4 regions of the Paenibacillus sp. FSL R5-192 genome follow, and region 2 is predicted to be linked to each of the others. Evidence: riboswitches for the same ligand, from Rfam matches in the RefSeq annotation. Region 2 holds a riboswitch; each other region holds the start of a gene.

Region 1 (4,216 bases), on a different contig from region 2:
CGCGTACGCCTCATTATGCTGATGGTTATCGTTATTTTTCTCGGGGGATCTCATGCTCCAGTTTCATCGCGGGATGTTTCAAGCCCGCCAGGTGAATCCGTATCAGGTTTGGATTCTGCGGAAGAAGAACAACTGACATTGGGACAATTACGTCAAAAATATGCCGATACGTTCAAAACCAATGGTCCTTCAACCAAGAAGGTTGCACTGACTTTTGATGATGTACCTGATCCACGGTTTACTCCACAAGTGCTGGATGTATTGAAGAAATACAATGTCAGAGCTACATTCTTCATCGTGGGTAGTCGTGCTGAGAAACATCCGGATCTAGTGAAACGCATCGTTAAGGAAGGGCATATGGTTGGTAATCACAGCTACAATCATCCTGAATTCAGTAAGCTGTCGATGAATGCCTTTCGCAAACAAATTTTACATACCGGGGATATTATTCAACGTTTGGCGGGATATACGCCCAAGATGATTCGGCCACCTTATGGAGACATTAATGAAGAACAGCTGAGATGGGCTGCCAAACAACATTATAGCATTGTGAACTGGAACGTAGACTCCCTGGACTGGAAAGGCCTTTCAAAGGAACAGGTGAAAGATAACATCCTCTCTGCCGTGAAACCTGGCTCCATCGTTCTGCAACATGCTGGAGGCGGTGTAGGGTCAAACCTGAACGGCACGATTGAGGCTTTGCCTGAAATTATTGAGGAACTACGTAATCGGGGATATGAACTGGTCACCTTGGACGAAATGCTGGGATTGCCCAAGGCCAAAGATTAGGATGACCGTGATAACAAATAATGAGAATATTAAAAGGGTGCTGTTCAATCGCGAATTAGCGACTGGCAGACACCCTGTTTGAATTCATTTTAAATGTTATTTTCTCTCTACTTCAGAATGTACAGCTCGATATCCTGAAAACCAAATGAGCTTACAGACTGTTTGCTACCCGGGATAAAGATATCAATCCGGTGACCCTTGATTGCACCGCCCACATCCCGCGCTGTGGCTACAAAAGCCTGTTTTGGCAATCCTGGATGGCTGTGACCAGTTACCAGTACTTTGGTTCCAAGTGGAATTACACTTGGATCAACTGCAATCGTACCCAGTTCAAGGTCATTTCCGAAATAATCGACTGCACCCCAGCCTCCATTTTCAGACGGATCTGCAGAGTATGCCGTTGCTTTTACGTTCACAGCTTTGCTGTAATCGAATGTTTTACCCCAGGCTTGAACAACTTTATTATCTGCGTTGACGTCCAAGCTTGCTGTAGTAACAGTCTTCGCTTGGGTCTTGCTCTCCGTTGCCGCAGCGTCTGCTACATTGTTTGCCTTACCGGGAATCGTAATTTTCAAACCACCATAAATGTTGTAAGCCGAAATGTCGTTGTTTGCTTTAATTAACGTGTTGAGTGCTACTCCATATTGTTTTGATAAGGTGTAGAAGGTATCCCCTTCTTTGGCCACATGAACTGAATCGGCGTGAGCCGGAACGGCTTGAATGAGCATTGCTGTTGTCATTAATGCTACTGCTGTTTTGGCTATACGTTTCTTGTTAATCATGGTCTTCCTCCCTCATTGTGCCTGCGAAGTTAGTTGTCGGATTCGGATGAGGAGCCCACCCTATAGGTTCTTCGTTACATTTGAAACGTTATGTACCCAATTCACCCCAAGCAGTGTGCTGTAGATCTTCCCCCTGCACAATCTGCATCGTTACATCCCCCGCACTCCCTGTCCGGAAGTTTCGGCAGAGTTCAATATATCACAATTTTGTAACCTGAACTTGTAGTAATTCTTACCAAATGGTTTTTAGCATGTAAGCATTTGTAAGAATACTGGTTAATTCAGAAAGTTTGGTTGACCCGATTCCTTTACATTTGGTAACAGAATAGTTACTTTTCCGAATCCATACGTCATTATTATCCATAAAAAATAGCGTTACCGACTCGAAGTCAGTAACGCTATTTGATCACATCGTTTAGAGTACTTTCGCAAGAAAATCACGTGTACGTGAATTTTTGGGTGCTCCAAACACCTCATCAGGTGTTCCCTCTTCCACAATAACCCCGCCATCCATGAACAAGATGCGGTCTCCCACTTCACGTGCGAAACCCATCTCATGGGTTACGATGACCATCGTCATTCCGCCTTCTGCAAGACGTTTCATGACATCCAGCACTTCGCCGACCATCTCAGGATCCAGTGCCGACGTAGGCTCGTCAAACAGCATCACATGCGGCTGCATGGCCAATGCTCTAGCAATGGCGATCCGCTGCTTCTGTCCACCAGACAGCTGATTCGGGAATGTATCTTTTTTATCGTACAAGCCCACGGTGTTAAGCAGATCAGCAGCAATTTTTTCCGCTTCCTGAGTGGATTGTTTCTTCACTTTAATTGGAGCAATCGTAATGTTTTGCTCTACCGTTTTGTGTGGGAACAGGTTGAAGTGCTGGAACACCATGCCCATTTTCTCACGAGTTGCGTTAATGTTATGCTTGGGGTCCGTGATTGACACGCCTTCAAAATCAATCTCTCCTGAGGTAGGCTGTTCCAGCAGATTCAGACAACGCAAGAACGTACTTTTACCTGAACCAGAAGGACCGATGACCACGACAACCTCACCTTTGCCAATCGTCACGTTTATGCCCTTAAGCACATCGTTATTTCCATAAGATTTGTGTAATTGTCTAACGTCTATCACTTGCACTCAACTTCCTTTCCAGTCGTCCCAGCAGCTTGGACAAAATGAACGTCATTACAAAGTAGATGGCTGCTGCAATCAAAAATGGACTCAAGCCTTGGTACGTAATGTTCTTGACTACACTTGCCTGATACATAATGTCCACCATACCGATAACGGAGATAATGGAGGATTCTTTGATGATAGTTATGAATTCATTACCGATCGCTGGTAATACAGCTTTGAAGGCTTGTGGCAATATGATATAACGCATCGCGGCGCCTCTTCCCATACCTAATGAACGCGCTGCCTCCAACTGACCACGATCCACACCTTGGATACCTGCACGGAAAATCTCCGCCAGATAGGCACCACTATTGATTGAAAGTGTAATGATACCTGCCTGAAGTGCAGTGAAGTTAATGCCAAAGCTCAGGGAAAAACCATAGTAAATAATCATCAACTGTACCAACATCGGTGTGCCACGGATCACTTCAACGTAAGCCGTACCGATCCAGCGCAAGATTGCAGCGTCATGCAAACGGAACAAACAGATGATCAATCCAATAATTACCCCGAAGATAACCCCAAGTGCAGACAACAGAAGTGTGTATCCTACACCTGTAGCATAGAAACTTTTGTACTCCCAGAATACTTGGAAAATATTTTGTGATTTGTTCGCTTTATCCGCCATCAAGAGGCTGGCGTCCGTCACCATCTGATTGATTTTATCTTCGCTTTTCAGTCGCTCCAGTGTTCCATTTACTGCAGCTAGCAGCTCGGTATTACCTTTACGAATCCCGATTGCCGCTTCTGCTTGCTCTTCGTCCGGAACAGCAGCAGCAAGTCCAATGATATCGTCCAGATAACCTACAGCAACGGTATCTTCAACGATTGCCGCGTCAATGCGTTTTGTTTGCAGTTGAAGCACGATATCCGAGATTTTATCCAGCGCAGTAAGCTTCGCTCCTGGAATACTCTGTCCGATCGTTTCCTGAATGGAGCCTTTCTGAACGCCAATCTTCGCATTTTCAAGTTCTGCCATGGTTGGATATTTGTCTTTATCCACATTGCGAACCATAATCACTTGTTTTGACTTATAATAGGTGTCGGAAAAATCGATACTTTTCTTCCGCTCATCCGTCGGCGTCATACCTGAAATCACCAGATCAACACGCCCGCTCTGCAATGAAGGCAGAAGACCGTCGAAGCCCATATCCTCAATCACAAGCTCAGCGCCAAGATCTTTGGCAATCTCTTTGGCGATCTCAATATCGAAGCCGACGATTTCATCTTTGCCATTAATCACTTTATGGAATTCATATGGTGCAAAATCGGCACTTGTACCGAGCACCAGCTTTTTACTGCTTGAATTATCTGTAGTTCCACTAGCAAGTGCCACAGGAACGGCAGTCGTCAGCAGAATAACAAAGGTCAACAGCATCATGGTGTAACGACTTATTAATTTCAACCTTTTTCTCTCCCCTTACAATACTTTGTATGCTTCTCATGTTGATGACTGAGTCAT
Region 2 (4,216 bases):
ATGAGCTTTGGCTTGAAATGCGTCCCAAGGACAGCGTCAAGGCAATTTCGCTTGAACTTATAGATAGATATATGATACTTTTACCTCATAGGATAGGCTTGGGAGGTCAAATCATGGAATTATTGAAACAACGAATTTTACAAGAAGGTGTGGTTATCTCGGATCAAGTATTAAAGCTGGATGGTCTGTTGAACCACCAGATTGATCCTGCATTAACGATGGAGATGGGACGTGAGTTTGCTGCCCGTTTTCGTGAAAGTGGAGTAACTCGGGTAATCACGGTAGAATCCTCAGGGATTCCGGTTGCGTTTGCCGCAGCCTATGAACTTGGGGTGCCCCTTGTATTCGCCCGTCGCAAAAAAACACTTCTGGCTGATCCTGATGCTTACTGTGAACGTGTACCGTCCTTTACCAAAGGAATTGTAACTGACATTATGGTATCCCGCGAGTTCATTCATGAGAATGACCGCATTTTGTTCATTGATGATATCATTGCCAATGGAGATGCCGCTCGTGGCGTCATCAAAATTATCGAGCGTTCCGGTGCGGAACTTGTCGGATTCGGCGTTGTGGTCGAGAAAAGTTTCCAGGCAGGGGCACGCACGATTCGTGAACAGGGTATTCCGGTGGAAGCCTTGGTACGCATTCGTTCCCTGAACGATGGAACAGTACAATTTGACGATAACGAAATGTGACATTTTAAAGGAATAGGGCCTATTTTTTGAACTATGCCTTTGCATGACCGCCGATTTCATTTATAATGGGGTTATGTTAGGGAGAGGAGGCAACACCATGGGGAACCAACCGGCAACAGAACAATTTTTTAATGATAAGCTGGCGGAATCGAAAGTTCATTTTGAACGTGCCCTGGATTGTAAACATACGGAATTCGATGACCTTTATCCCTATATGATTGAACATCCTCAATTTTTCTGGTACAAACGCTATGTTGCCTGGTCAGAATTACTGACGATTGTAGGCTTGTGCGAAGAGTTGTCCTTCTCTTGGAAAGAACAATTTACACCGCATCAAGTGGAGTACCTTGAAGAACGTGTGATGTCCGCCAAAGTGCTTGATTTTTGGTTCGAGAAGAACGACAGCAAAGAGCACGCGCAGCGGTAACTTTCAGTCGGGACATAATTTCGAATGACATGACAGTCCAATACAGTCACGTGAGACCTAAATGACTTTTCATTTAGGTCTCTTTTTGTAAATAAATTTGAAATATAGGAGCCATGAAGATGATTAGTGATACAGAATTGGACGCCCTGCGTCTGTCAGGTGAGAAAGTTAGAGTCGTACGGGACGAGCTGGAATCGAACGACGTGAAGGGCATTGTGGTTGCCTGGGATGGCGAGCAGGTACTTATCCGTCGTCAGAATCGACGTGTCGTTAAGCTGGACCGAGGTTACAGCTATCAGCTGTTCAGCGAGCCGCGCCAGAGTCCACTTAGTGAGTAACAGCTTATAATTATGGCAGGGCCATGCGCGTTAAATGTTTGGAATTACCATGATTTCTTGGCATAATTGGCTCACTCGGGAGAGAAGATAGGTACAGTGAGGAAGATCTGTAACTATAGCCGAGAGGGTGTGCTACAAGCCATGACATTGATGAATGATAAAGTTCATGCCTACAAGGATCAGATTGGAGCATTAAGCGATGTGCTGCCAGGTGTGGTGAAGTCGTATCATGAGTTTACCGGAGAATGCTTCCAACCTGGCGTGATTGATGCGAAGACAAAACAGCTAATTGCACTTGGCATTGGATTATTCGCCAACAATGAGGTATGTACCTTCTACCATGTAGAAGAAGCCCGTGCCAAGGGTGCAACAGATCAGGAGATCATGGAGACCGTAGCCGTGGCCGGAGCTGTTGGTGGAGGACATGCCCTGTCTCAGGGTGCGATGCGAGTGCAGAAGGCGCTGCATTAGTAAGCAATGCAACATAAATTTTTAAGTGCAAAAAAGGCATCCGGTTAATAACCGATGCCTTTTTGTATGTGAATCACATTTTACCTAACATTTTATCATACATAAACTGTCCAGTTACCCGACGTGCTGTTACATAACGATCATTGAAGTATGGATTCGATAACTTCGTGATGCTTACACCTTTACTGCTGGAGGCATGAGCGAATTGTCCGCCGCCGATATATACACCTGTATGTGAAATGCCTTTGCCTGTTGTATTAAAGAACACCAGATCACCTGTCCGAACATTGCTCTTGGATACGGGAGTACCTGCTTTGGCTTGCTGCTGCGAAGTACGTGGTAATTCAATGCTGTATTTGTTGAAAAGATATCTCATAAAACCAGAACAGTCGAAGCCGGCTACAGTTGTGCCACCCCATTTGTAAGGAATACCTGTCATGTTGTTCACTACGGAGTTGATACTGCTTGCCTCTGTGCTTGTTGCCCCGGATGTAAATAATACAGCTGCTCCAAAAATGGAGATAATCAGTTTTTTCAAAATCAATGTTCTCCCTTCGATGCCTACGGAGTTAGCTAAGGGTTCGGTAGAAGGTTCCCTATATTTCCTATGTATAAGAATAATTCACCCAAATTGGTTCCCCCGTTTTCAAACATGAAACTCGGCAATGAATAATTAAGTTTTTGTAACTATTTGAAACTATATTGCATAAATGCGTAATTGTCAAACCCATTTAAAACCCTTCGTAATACCTCAATGTTAGCGGAATTAAGGTTTTTATATGAAAGAAGGGATCAAGTTTGGGTATCATTCATGACAAAAACGTCATTATTGGTTCGTTTAAGACGAATTTGGATAAATAAATAGGTTTGTCATGAGTTAAAAGAACTATCCCGTTATGTAGAATTAGAGAGATTATATTCATTAAGTTGCATATATTGACAAAAATCGATTTTTTGCATATTATCTGATTATCCAATCCACATATTGGATGAAAATTGATTTTATTATGCGATAAATACAAATAAAGGAGGTTTGGGGCGTATATCATAGGTAAAGTAGAAGTGGAAGATTTATAAAAACGAACATAGGAGAGTGTTACATTTGAAAGCGAAGAAAATAATTACTTTTGTCCTGGCATGTACGATGGTGTTCTCAGTAGTTGGAATGGCAGTTCTCCCTGTAGGGACGGTATCTGCTGCAGATGCGTCGGGTACTACAGCGAGTATTTCTGATATTTTGAAGAACCAGCTGCCGGATGGAGGTTGGAGAAAAGATTATAAACAGACAAGTGGAGAGTGGGCAAAGTCCACGATAGACAACAAGGCTACATACTCAGAAATTAGAAGATTGGCGAAGGAATTTAAAAAGACGAATGATCCGCGTTACTCCACAGCTGCAATCAAAGGAATTAACTTTTTGATCAACATGCAGTATTCAAACGGCGGGTGGCCACAAGTTTACCAAAGCTCCGGATACCACAAGCACATCACTTACAATGATGATGCCATGATTAATGTAATGATCATGCTGGATGAAGTAGCAGCACGCAAAGGTGATTTCTCATTTATCGACAGCACACTTGCTAACCGCAGTAAAAATTCAGTTGCCAAAGGTGTGGAGGCGATTCTGAATACACAGGTCGTTTCAGGTGGTAAGCTGACAGCATGGGGACAACAACATGATTCCAGCTCTCTTAAACCAGCGAGCGCAAGAATCTACGAAGTGCCATCACTGACAGCTGGAGAGAGTGTAACGATTGTTAAATTTCTGAAAACCAGACCTGCTAACGCTAAAATTACCGCATCCATTAAAGGAGCGGAGGCTTGGTTTAACAAAGTGAAAATTACGGGTTACAAGTATGAAAGAGCTAATGGAGATAGTAAAATTATCGCTGATTCCAAAGCTGCACCAATTTGGGCACGCTTCTATGAGATCGGAACGGATAAACCAATCTTTATTGGTCGTGACGGGGTAGTTAAATACAAATTAAGTGATATTGATAAAGAAAGAAGAGGCGGTTATGCATGGTATGGCAACTGGCCTTCCAAGCTGTAATTTGTAGTATGCTTCCGTTTTAATGAACCAAACTATTAGCAGCAGTTAAAGGTAAAGCCCGAATCGACATGGACGTCTGATTCGGGCTTTATTGTTATTATTTTCAGTGTTGACATGATAGATTACGCATGATATATTATTTATTGTCGCCGATATTGATGACGGAGATACAATATGCGGTCGTGGCGGAATTGGCAGACGCGCACGGTTCAGGTCCGTGTGGGCTAAC
Region 3 (4,216 bases), on a different contig from region 2:
TGTCGAGGTGGTGGTTAATCCAGGCGTGAACAGTGGAGAGGCAGCCAACCGAATCGTATTTGGCAAAGATCTGTTCGAGCTGGCTGAATTCAATCCAGGGGTGCAGAGCGCGTGCAAGTCTGATCAATCGTTTACCCATGGCGGCAGCTTGTTCTCTGAGATCTCCAGGGGTTCGCTGAACATGGACGAGCTTGTCGATCAGAGCTATCCGCCATGTATCCTTGTGATCTGCTGCGGTATAGATGCCTTTGATGGCCATACCTTCAAGACGAACGATGCTGGGATGCAACTGACAACGCATGAATGATTCGAGATCTTCAGCATTACGAATGGTACCCTCCCTGATATGGATATCCATGCCGAAGGAATGGGTGAACCCTCCAACCTGAATAGAGGAATCAAGCAGTTTGACATAATCGAGCAGCTTATTCCCACGGTTCACAATCATTCGCCTCCTGTGTTCGTTAAATGTTACTTTAAGTGACATTAATATCCCTTTTTGTTTGCATTTTGTTTAAAAATCCGAATTATATGATAGTTATCATCCCATAAATGTCCGCTTTTTGTCAATAGTATCCGTGAAATTTAATGGATTAAATTTGAAATTCAATATTTGTGTTATTTTATATAACTCACTGTGTTATTTATGTGGCGAAGTGCAGGGAGGACCATATATAAGGAAGGACTATATATAAATGAATCAACAAGATCGGCTCTTACCGAAAAAGAGGGGATCAAATCTAATAATATGCAGTTCATGGGTAAAGATGACGAGATTATGCGATTTTTGATGAAAATGCCTAGCTGAAAAAGAAGTATTAAAAAATACTTTACTTTTAGTTCTGAACCCGGTATAATCAATTCTGTTGCCGATTATTTACGACATGCGGTCGTGGTGGAATGGCAGACACGCTATCTTGAGGGGGTAGTGGGCGTATGCCCGTGGAGGTTCGAGTCCTCTCGACCGCATCATATGAACGATTAAAAAGAAGCTTTCCGTTATTGGAAAGCTTCTTTTTTTGTCTTTTTCGAACAGTATGACATCAAAGTTGAGAAAAAAAAGCCATCCATTACCGGGGCAATACTGCTCTACCTTCCCGCTACGGGTGGCCTGTGTATTATTTTTGCAGCAAGTTCTTGATATCTTCTTCAATCTTGTCCGGTGTTGTTTTGGGAGCATAACGTTTAATGACCTGTCCGTTCTGATCCACAAGGAATTTGGTGAAATTCCATTTGATTGCTTTGGAGCCGAGCAGGCCAGGAGCTTCTGTACTAAGGTGTTGGAAAAGAGGGTGAGCGCTTGATCCGTTCACATCAATTTTCTCAAACATGGGGAAGCTCACGCCATAATTCATCTGACAGAACTCGGCAATATCGTCGGAAGATCCTTTTTCCTGTGCAAACTGGTTACTTGGGAAACCAAGAACTTCAAATGGAGCATCTTGAAACTTGTCTTGCAGTTCTTGAAGACCTTTGAATTGAGGGGTAAGGCCGCATGAGCTTGCCGTATTCACGATCAGGAGCACTTTGTCACGGTAGTCGGACATTTCAACTTCTTGACCGCGAAGGGTATTCACTTTGTAATCGTAGACTGTCATCTAAATCGCCTCCATTTATTTACTCTTATATCTTCTATTATATTGGTTGCAATTAAATATTGCAAAACTAATATGGTGTTAAAAGAATCAAAACAGGCAAGTTGTGCGGAATACGTGAATGAATTGCGAAGGGATTTTCGTCAGAGTGAGAATTAGATAGCCTTGAAGAGATGGATAGAGTATAACCTTATTGTAAGCGTTATTATGGATGAGTATTGGCAAAAATCTGCCGATTCGGTGATCTGTGAGGACTTTACACCGTCATGGCACGGGTGTATGATTCATAACGTAATTTCAATTTAAACTAAATTGTATATGAAAAACGAAACAAACGATAATATCGCTCGATCTTATCTTAAGATATACGAACGATGTTTTAATCGCTGAGTTTCCATTCATTCATGAGTGGAAAACGGGGGAACCAACGGAATGCGCTGTCCAGGACAGTAGGCATTCATGGGGTGAATTTTCCGGTGACAGCCGGAAATAGGGCGACTCTCGCGCCCGAATCCGTCAGCTAACCTCGTAAGCGTTAAAGGGAGAGGCAACAAGCCGTACGCTGGTTCATGGCGTTTTCGCCATGGATTCTTTAAGAAGCGTTCGGGAGGCCTTGGTCCCCCACGCTTCTTTTTTGTTGTCTTTTCACGCCAAGGGAGGAACGAATGATGGATACTGAGATGATCTTAGTGACTGCTCCAAATGAAGCAGGACGCAAATTTATCAAATTACTGATGTACAAAAAAATGCCGTTTGCCGTTCTAACCAACAGTGCAGGGGAAGAGCGCAGACTCCGTAGAATCGGAGTAGAACATGTCATTCGCATGAACACGGCTGCAGCTCAAAAATGGTTTTTGCCGCAGGGCAGCGTAGGCAACGTGTTTATTTTCGAGAACAGCCTGAATCTGACCTGTCGTTATTTACAGATCTGCCGTTCATGGACATCGAAATCCCTGTGCGTCATTACGGAGCAGAGTCATCCTAAGGGCATCTATCGGGGCATGGGCGCAGACCGGATTGTATATTCGCTCAATGGGGAAGTTGGCTTTCTCCTCAATGGTTAATGCCATAGCTTGTGATTGCTCAGGTGTAAGGTGCCTGTTATAATTGAATGTATTAGAATCAATTTCAGAATTCACTCAAGGTATTATGAAATTGATTCATCGATAAACGGAAGTTTGAGGAGACTCATGCAGGATGGTGAGTCTTCTTTTTTATGCTTACAAGGAGGAATTGGCGTGCCGGATGTAGGTGGATTGAAATGGTTGTTTTTTGATGTTGGAGATACACTGGTGGATGAATGGGAGCCGGTTGATGATATTATTGGACAGTTCGTCCGTGAAGCTTGTGTTTTGGGGTATCCGGTGAAGATTGAGACGGTACGCGAACTGTTCGCGAACTGTTACCGAAAATATGAGCAATGGCCTATGAGAGTGGCAATTCGCACATTTGTTAAAGACGAGGGACATCAAAAACAGATTCAGGACAAGCTGAAGTTTCAAAAAGATCTTGAACGTCCTTTTCCTTCAGCAGATTCCGTTCTTCAGCAGTTGTCACGGCATTATCGCATTGGCATTATTGCCAATCAGAGTCCTGGAACGGAAGAGAGACTGGAGAGCTACGGCTTGCGGAAGTATGTTGATGTTCTGGCATGTTCGGCTGAAGAAGGAGTGTCCAAGCCAGACCCTGAGTTATACGCTGTGGCCTTGAAGCAGGCCGGTTGTGAACCGGAGGAAGCCGTCATGATCGGCGATCGGATCGATAACGACATTATACCTGCTCGGAAGCTGGGCATGCGTACGATTCGAATTATGCAGGGTTACGGAAGATTTCAGCCAGAACTATCGGATGACAAACGTGCGGATTGGACTGTTGATTCATTGGATCAACTCTTGCCGTTATTGATACCAAATCAGGATTAGATGCAGATGGTTGTTTATTGGAGTTTGAGTTTTACTATAAAAGGAAACATGTTGCTGTATTGCAACAATAAAGGCTGATCAACTGGGTATAAAATACCGGAGTTGATCAGCCTTTTTAGTATTTAGCCAATTAAAATGAGATTAGAATAACCGAATCGTCTGAATGATCAGATATACATTCAGCACAACGATAATCGCGGCAATGACCCATGAGATGATTTTGAGCCACAATTTGTTGGCGAATGCACCCATGCTTTTTTTATCACTCGTGAACATCACCAGGGGAATTACAGCAAACGGCAATTGAAGCGACAGGACGACCTGGCTCAAAATGAGTAGTTCTTCTGTGCCATGTTCTCCTGCAATGGCTGTCACAATTACCGCGGGGATGATGGCGATCAGACGTGTGACCAGTCTGCGTAGCCAAGCCGGAATTCGAATGTTCAGGAAACCTTCCATAACGATCTGCCCAGCGAGTGTACCTGTAAGGGTAGAGTTCTGACCTGATGCTAACAGCGCCACACCGAACAGGATACTTGCGACCGTAGTACCCAATAGAGGTGTCAGCAGATGATAGGCATCAGCGATCTCAGCAACCTGCGTCATACCAGCACTGTGAAATACAGCGGCAGATACAATCAGGATGGCTGCATTGATGAACAGGGCCAGTGTCAGCGCAATCGTAGAATCCATGGTCGA
Region 4 (4,216 bases), on a different contig from region 2:
ATTGTTTGAGATTGTTTTTCTCCGCTGGGCAAAAGAAGCCTGTACCACTTCGAAGTAGTGTGCTTCATCCGGAATCTCCACTGGTGGTTGCTCACGCACTTTCAGCTTAATGACAGCTGATTCCACATTAGGTTGCGGAATGAAGACCGTAGGAGGCACAATACACACAAGTTCCGGCATACTGTAGTACTGAACTGCGATGCTTAGACTACCGTAGTCTTTTGATCCTGGTGCAGCAGCCATGCGTTCAGCCACTTCTTTTTGGATCATGACAACAATGCTGTCTACCGGCAGCTTCTCTTCCAGCAGTTTCATCATGATTGGAGTCGTTACATAATAAGGCAGGTTAGCCACAACACTGACTTTGTCCACGGATGCAAAATCCGTATTAAACAACTCAGCCAGATCAAGCTTCAGCACATCCCCATGATGAACACGTACATTCGAATAAGGCTGCATCACTTCTCCCAGGATTGGGATTAAGCGCTGGTCAATCTCTACGGCTGTGACGGGACCGGCTACCCGAGCCAGTCGCTCCGTGAGGGCTCCAATACCCGGCCCGATCTCCAGTGCGCCCTTGGACTCGTCCAGATCGGCTGCATTAACAATTTTGTTCAGTATATTTTGATCGATCAGAAAGTTCTGACCCAGACTTTTCTTAAATGAGAATCCGTGTCTTTGAATAATCTCTTTCGTACGCTTGGGCGTTGCAATTTCAATCGTCTCTTCCATGTTCTTCATATGCTCACAATCCTTCACGTTCAATTTGCGCTAATGCTGTAGAGAACTCTTCCCGTGTAATCTGAAATACACTGAGGCGTTTGTGGAACTGCTTACCGTTACAATAACCGATGCCCAGCAGATTGCCCATCTCCATGCGACGTGCAGCAGCCTGCGGATGCACAATAAGTCCTGCCGCGATCAGGTCCTCCCAATCGATCAGGCTCGGAGCACCTTCGTATGAAGTATGTACGCGCGCCAGAGCATGACGGATCGCCTCTGGTGAGGCATTCTCCACCCCAATGTCCCCTTTGCGCGTTGCATCGGCTTCCGGAATGAAGGCATGTTTGCAGCCTGGCACCTTGTTCGCAATAATTTTTCGAATGCGTTCGCCAGCATGATCCGGATCTGTCAGTACAATGACTCCCCGTCTCTCCTGAGCAAGCGCAATCCGCTTCAGAATGCGTTGGTTGATTGCTGATCCACCTGTTTCTATGGTATCGGCTTCCACGGCCCGACGGATAGCTACCGTATCGTCACGGCCTTCCACCACAATGATTTCTTTTATCATGTTCCATTTCTTCCTTTCTAACGCAAAAAGAAGAGGAATATCCTCTTCTCTGCCAAACGGCGGGGGAGACTGAATTCAGACTCCTCCGCCGCATATTCCGCATGAATCATTCATGCAACTATTTTATAGCATTCCCATTTCAAAGTAAAACGATTTTAGTTCGCTTCCGGCTTCACCGGACCGATCACGTAGACCGTCTTGCCTTTCTTACGTCCAAAATTCAGGGCATGCTTCACACTGTCATAATACACATCAATTTTGTTGCCTTTAATGGCACCGCCTGTATCTTCCGCACGACGGAATCCCAGACCTTCGATATATACCCACCAGCCAATTGGAATGACTTTGGGATCAACCGCAATGGTGCGTCCTTCCGTTACACGAGTACCGGAAGCTGTTTTAGTTCCAATGCCAGGCTCTTCGGAAGAGTAGGCAGTCATGGATACATTTTTAAGTACTTTGGAGTATTTAAAAGAAGTCCCGGATACGGTAATCACTTTGCTGCCCGAGGCAGATGTTTTCTTCGAGTTCGTTGTTGTAGCCTTTTTGGTTGTTGACGTTTGAGCCGATACGGTCTGAATCTCAGGTTCTTTCACGACCGGTTTTGCTTTGGTGCCGACAGCGATCACTTTATCTACACGATTATTCGCGACAGATTTGCCGACCATTTTTTTGGAGACCAATTCTCCATCCTGAAATACCTTTTCGATATGCTGCACAATTGTGCCTTCTTTGCCGTTCACAACGACACGGTTATCCCCTTTGTATAAGCTAGGGTCAGCCGTTTTAATGACTTTGTAAGCGATCGGTTGCTCTACTTCCACTGTACGCTTTGTTACGCGCACTACACGGATCTTCATCTCCGCTTTGATCGCAGTTCCAAGCGCCGGATACACTTTATCATTACTTTCAACTTGAATACCTGATTTTTGAATTGCATCTTCTACCGATGAATCGGTTGTATACAGAGTCTTGGTGTCTCCGTCTGCCGTAATGTTAACTGGAACGGCCCGCTCAATAACGATTCGGTCTCCATCTGTAATCGCCCCATTCATGGACATGGATACCTTATCGTGAGGGCTGACTGTGATCGACTGCTCCTCCAGCATTTCCTGAAGCATTCCTGTACGAGTCTCTACCACCTGAGCTTTGCCATCAATAACCAGCGAAATTTGTTTCCCGGCCTGACCGTAAACGACTAACAAGATCATGATTGTAAGCGCAATTGAGAAAATCGCGATCAATGCCATTTGACGCATGTTCTCATGCTTCCACCGCAACGCGAAAGACTTACTGGATGATCGTGACTCATGGGTCTCTTCTGGTTGGAATGTGCCCACTTCTCCGTCCTCCTTCATAGCCTCGCCGTCTAAAGTAATGCATGATGTCTTTGACGTGACTATACCAAATTTTCTACAGAACACAGATTGGACCAACATAATCCGATTCTGCACCATGAATCAATCTTCGCAACATGATGTCATCCTCCTGAATACCTACCGTATGATGACAATATTTCTTTTATTCAAAAACAAAAAAGCCAAAGAAAGAGTGTAAGAGGAACTCTTCCGTGGCTTCCGAATGATTCTGAATATCGGAAATTCATGCACGAGGTTGCCTCTCTTTTTCCGCTTGCGAGGTTAGCTGTCGGGTTCGGGCGAAAGAGAGCCGCCCTATCTTGGGTCACCCGCTCATGGCGGACGCCCTTGAATTCACCCCGAGACCCAAAGAAGAAATCAAATACGGCTTCGCAGTTCCCTTCGCTGCTTTTGGGTCAGCGAACGTTGCGCATCGGCCAAATACACCGATGTTTAAGCCCTATTGGTTCCCCCGCTCTCCGATAACGGAGACTCAGCGAGACTGATTCATGAAAGTAATGTTGTTTCATCGGAAAGTGTCCCTTTGTTCATCCCCCGAACATCTGTCCAATTTTCCGCACAACAATTCACTGAAAAGATGATATCCTGTTTTGATGCATGTTGTAAAGCGTTGATCAAGTACGTTTTTCTGAATATTTGGTTAAAATATTGTAATATTCTTGATTTATTTGGATCAAAGGGCAAATTACCTCCGCTTACCTGCCTTTTTCACCTCATTTGCTCGTTTTTTTAACGAATCCCAAATCGTTCCATGGCATTTTTGGTTGTTATTGCAGCAATTTCCTCCACCGAAATGCCTTTAATTTCCGCAGCTGCCTCTGCAACCAGACGTACATGCGCTGTCTCATTTCGCTTCCCACGATAAGGGTGAGGTGTCAAATATGGAGCATCTGTTTCAATGAAAAAACGGTCCATAGGAACCTTCTCCAGCACCTCTTTGGGCTGCTTTGCATTTTTGAATGTGATCGGTCCTCCGAAGGAGAGATGGAAGCCCATATCGAGACAACTTTTTGCTGTTTCCCAGCTGCCTGAGAACGAGTGCATCACACCACCAACTTCACCCGCTTTCTCTTCACGCAAAATTCTTATGATATCCTCATGTGCATCCCGATTATGGATGACAATTGGCATGTTCACTTCACGCGCCAAAGCAATTTGTTGTCGTAATACGCGATGCTGTATTTCTTTTGGTGAAGTATCCCAGTGATAATCCAATCCAATCTCACCGATCGCAACCACTTTTTCATGCTTGCATAAAGATGCAATCCACTCCAAATCGCCCTCCTGCATTGTGATCGCATCTACGGGATGCCACCCTACAGCTGCATATATAAAGTCATATGTTTCAGCGAGTTTCATTGTGGTTGGAATTGTCTCCCGGTTAAAGCCAATGTTGATCATGCGACCAACTCCTGCATCCACAGCACGCTGAATCATGTCCTCGCGGTCCTCGTCGAATTGTGGTGCATCCAGATGTGTATGTGTGTCGAACAGCATCATGTCTGTATCTCCCTTCATGTCGAAATAACGACTATCTTCTTTTTCA

The links. Region 2 has a riboswitch for cyclic di-AMP ahead of C161_RS10520 (C40 family peptidase). Riboswitches for the same ligand answer to the same signal wherever they lie in the genome.
Region 1: linked by a shared signal. The riboswitch ahead of C161_RS26460 (3D domain-containing protein) and the one ahead of C161_RS10520 (C40 family peptidase) in region 2 are both predicted to bind cyclic di-AMP.
Region 3: linked by a shared signal. The riboswitch ahead of C161_RS07230 (hypothetical protein) and the one ahead of C161_RS10520 (C40 family peptidase) in region 2 are both predicted to bind cyclic di-AMP.
Region 4: linked by a shared signal. The riboswitch ahead of C161_RS04570 (3D domain-containing protein) and the one ahead of C161_RS10520 (C40 family peptidase) in region 2 are both predicted to bind cyclic di-AMP.

Annotation. Positions count from the first base shown of each region.
Region 1 is NZ_ASPR01000049.1:274,562-278,777, forward strand. It holds gene C161_RS26455 (polysaccharide deacetylase family protein) at 1-789, shown strand, start outside; gene C161_RS26460 (3D domain-containing protein) at 897-1,571, opposite strand; cyclic di-AMP (ydaO/yuaA leader) riboswitch at 1,574-1,768, opposite strand; gene C161_RS26465 (amino acid ABC transporter ATP-binding protein) at 1,987-2,709, opposite strand; gene C161_RS26470 (ABC transporter substrate-binding protein/permease) at 2,696-4,159, opposite strand.
Region 2 is NZ_ASPR01000014.1:468,473-472,688, forward strand. It holds gene C161_RS10500 (xanthine phosphoribosyltransferase) at 114-695, shown strand; gene C161_RS10505 (hypothetical protein) at 793-1,122, shown strand; gene C161_RS10510 (hypothetical protein) at 1,242-1,460, shown strand; gene C161_RS10515 (carboxymuconolactone decarboxylase family protein) at 1,602-1,931, shown strand; gene C161_RS10520 (C40 family peptidase) at 2,005-2,469, opposite strand; cyclic di-AMP (ydaO/yuaA leader) riboswitch at 2,475-2,606, opposite strand; gene pelA (pectate lyase) at 3,025-3,987, shown strand; tRNA gene C161_RS10530 (tRNA-Leu) at 4,164-4,216, shown strand, end outside.
Region 3 is NZ_ASPR01000012.1:279,543-283,758, forward strand. It holds gene C161_RS07215 (urease accessory protein UreF) at 1-442, opposite strand, end outside; tRNA gene C161_RS07220 (tRNA-Leu) at 887-969, shown strand; gene C161_RS07225 (glutathione peroxidase) at 1,119-1,598, opposite strand; cyclic di-AMP (ydaO/yuaA leader) riboswitch at 1,970-2,145, shown strand; gene C161_RS07230 (hypothetical protein) at 2,261-2,659, shown strand; gene C161_RS07235 (HAD family hydrolase) at 2,834-3,517, shown strand; gene C161_RS07240 (Nramp family divalent metal transporter) at 3,659-4,216, opposite strand, start outside.
Region 4 is NZ_ASPR01000007.1:49,523-53,738, forward strand. It holds gene rsmA (16S rRNA (adenine(1518)-N(6)/adenine(1519)-N(6))-dimethyltransferase RsmA) at 1-741, opposite strand, end outside; gene rnmV (ribonuclease M5) at 746-1,291, opposite strand; gene C161_RS04570 (3D domain-containing protein) at 1,447-2,631, opposite strand; cyclic di-AMP (ydaO/yuaA leader) riboswitch at 2,905-3,158, opposite strand; gene C161_RS04575 (TatD family hydrolase) at 3,400-4,170, opposite strand.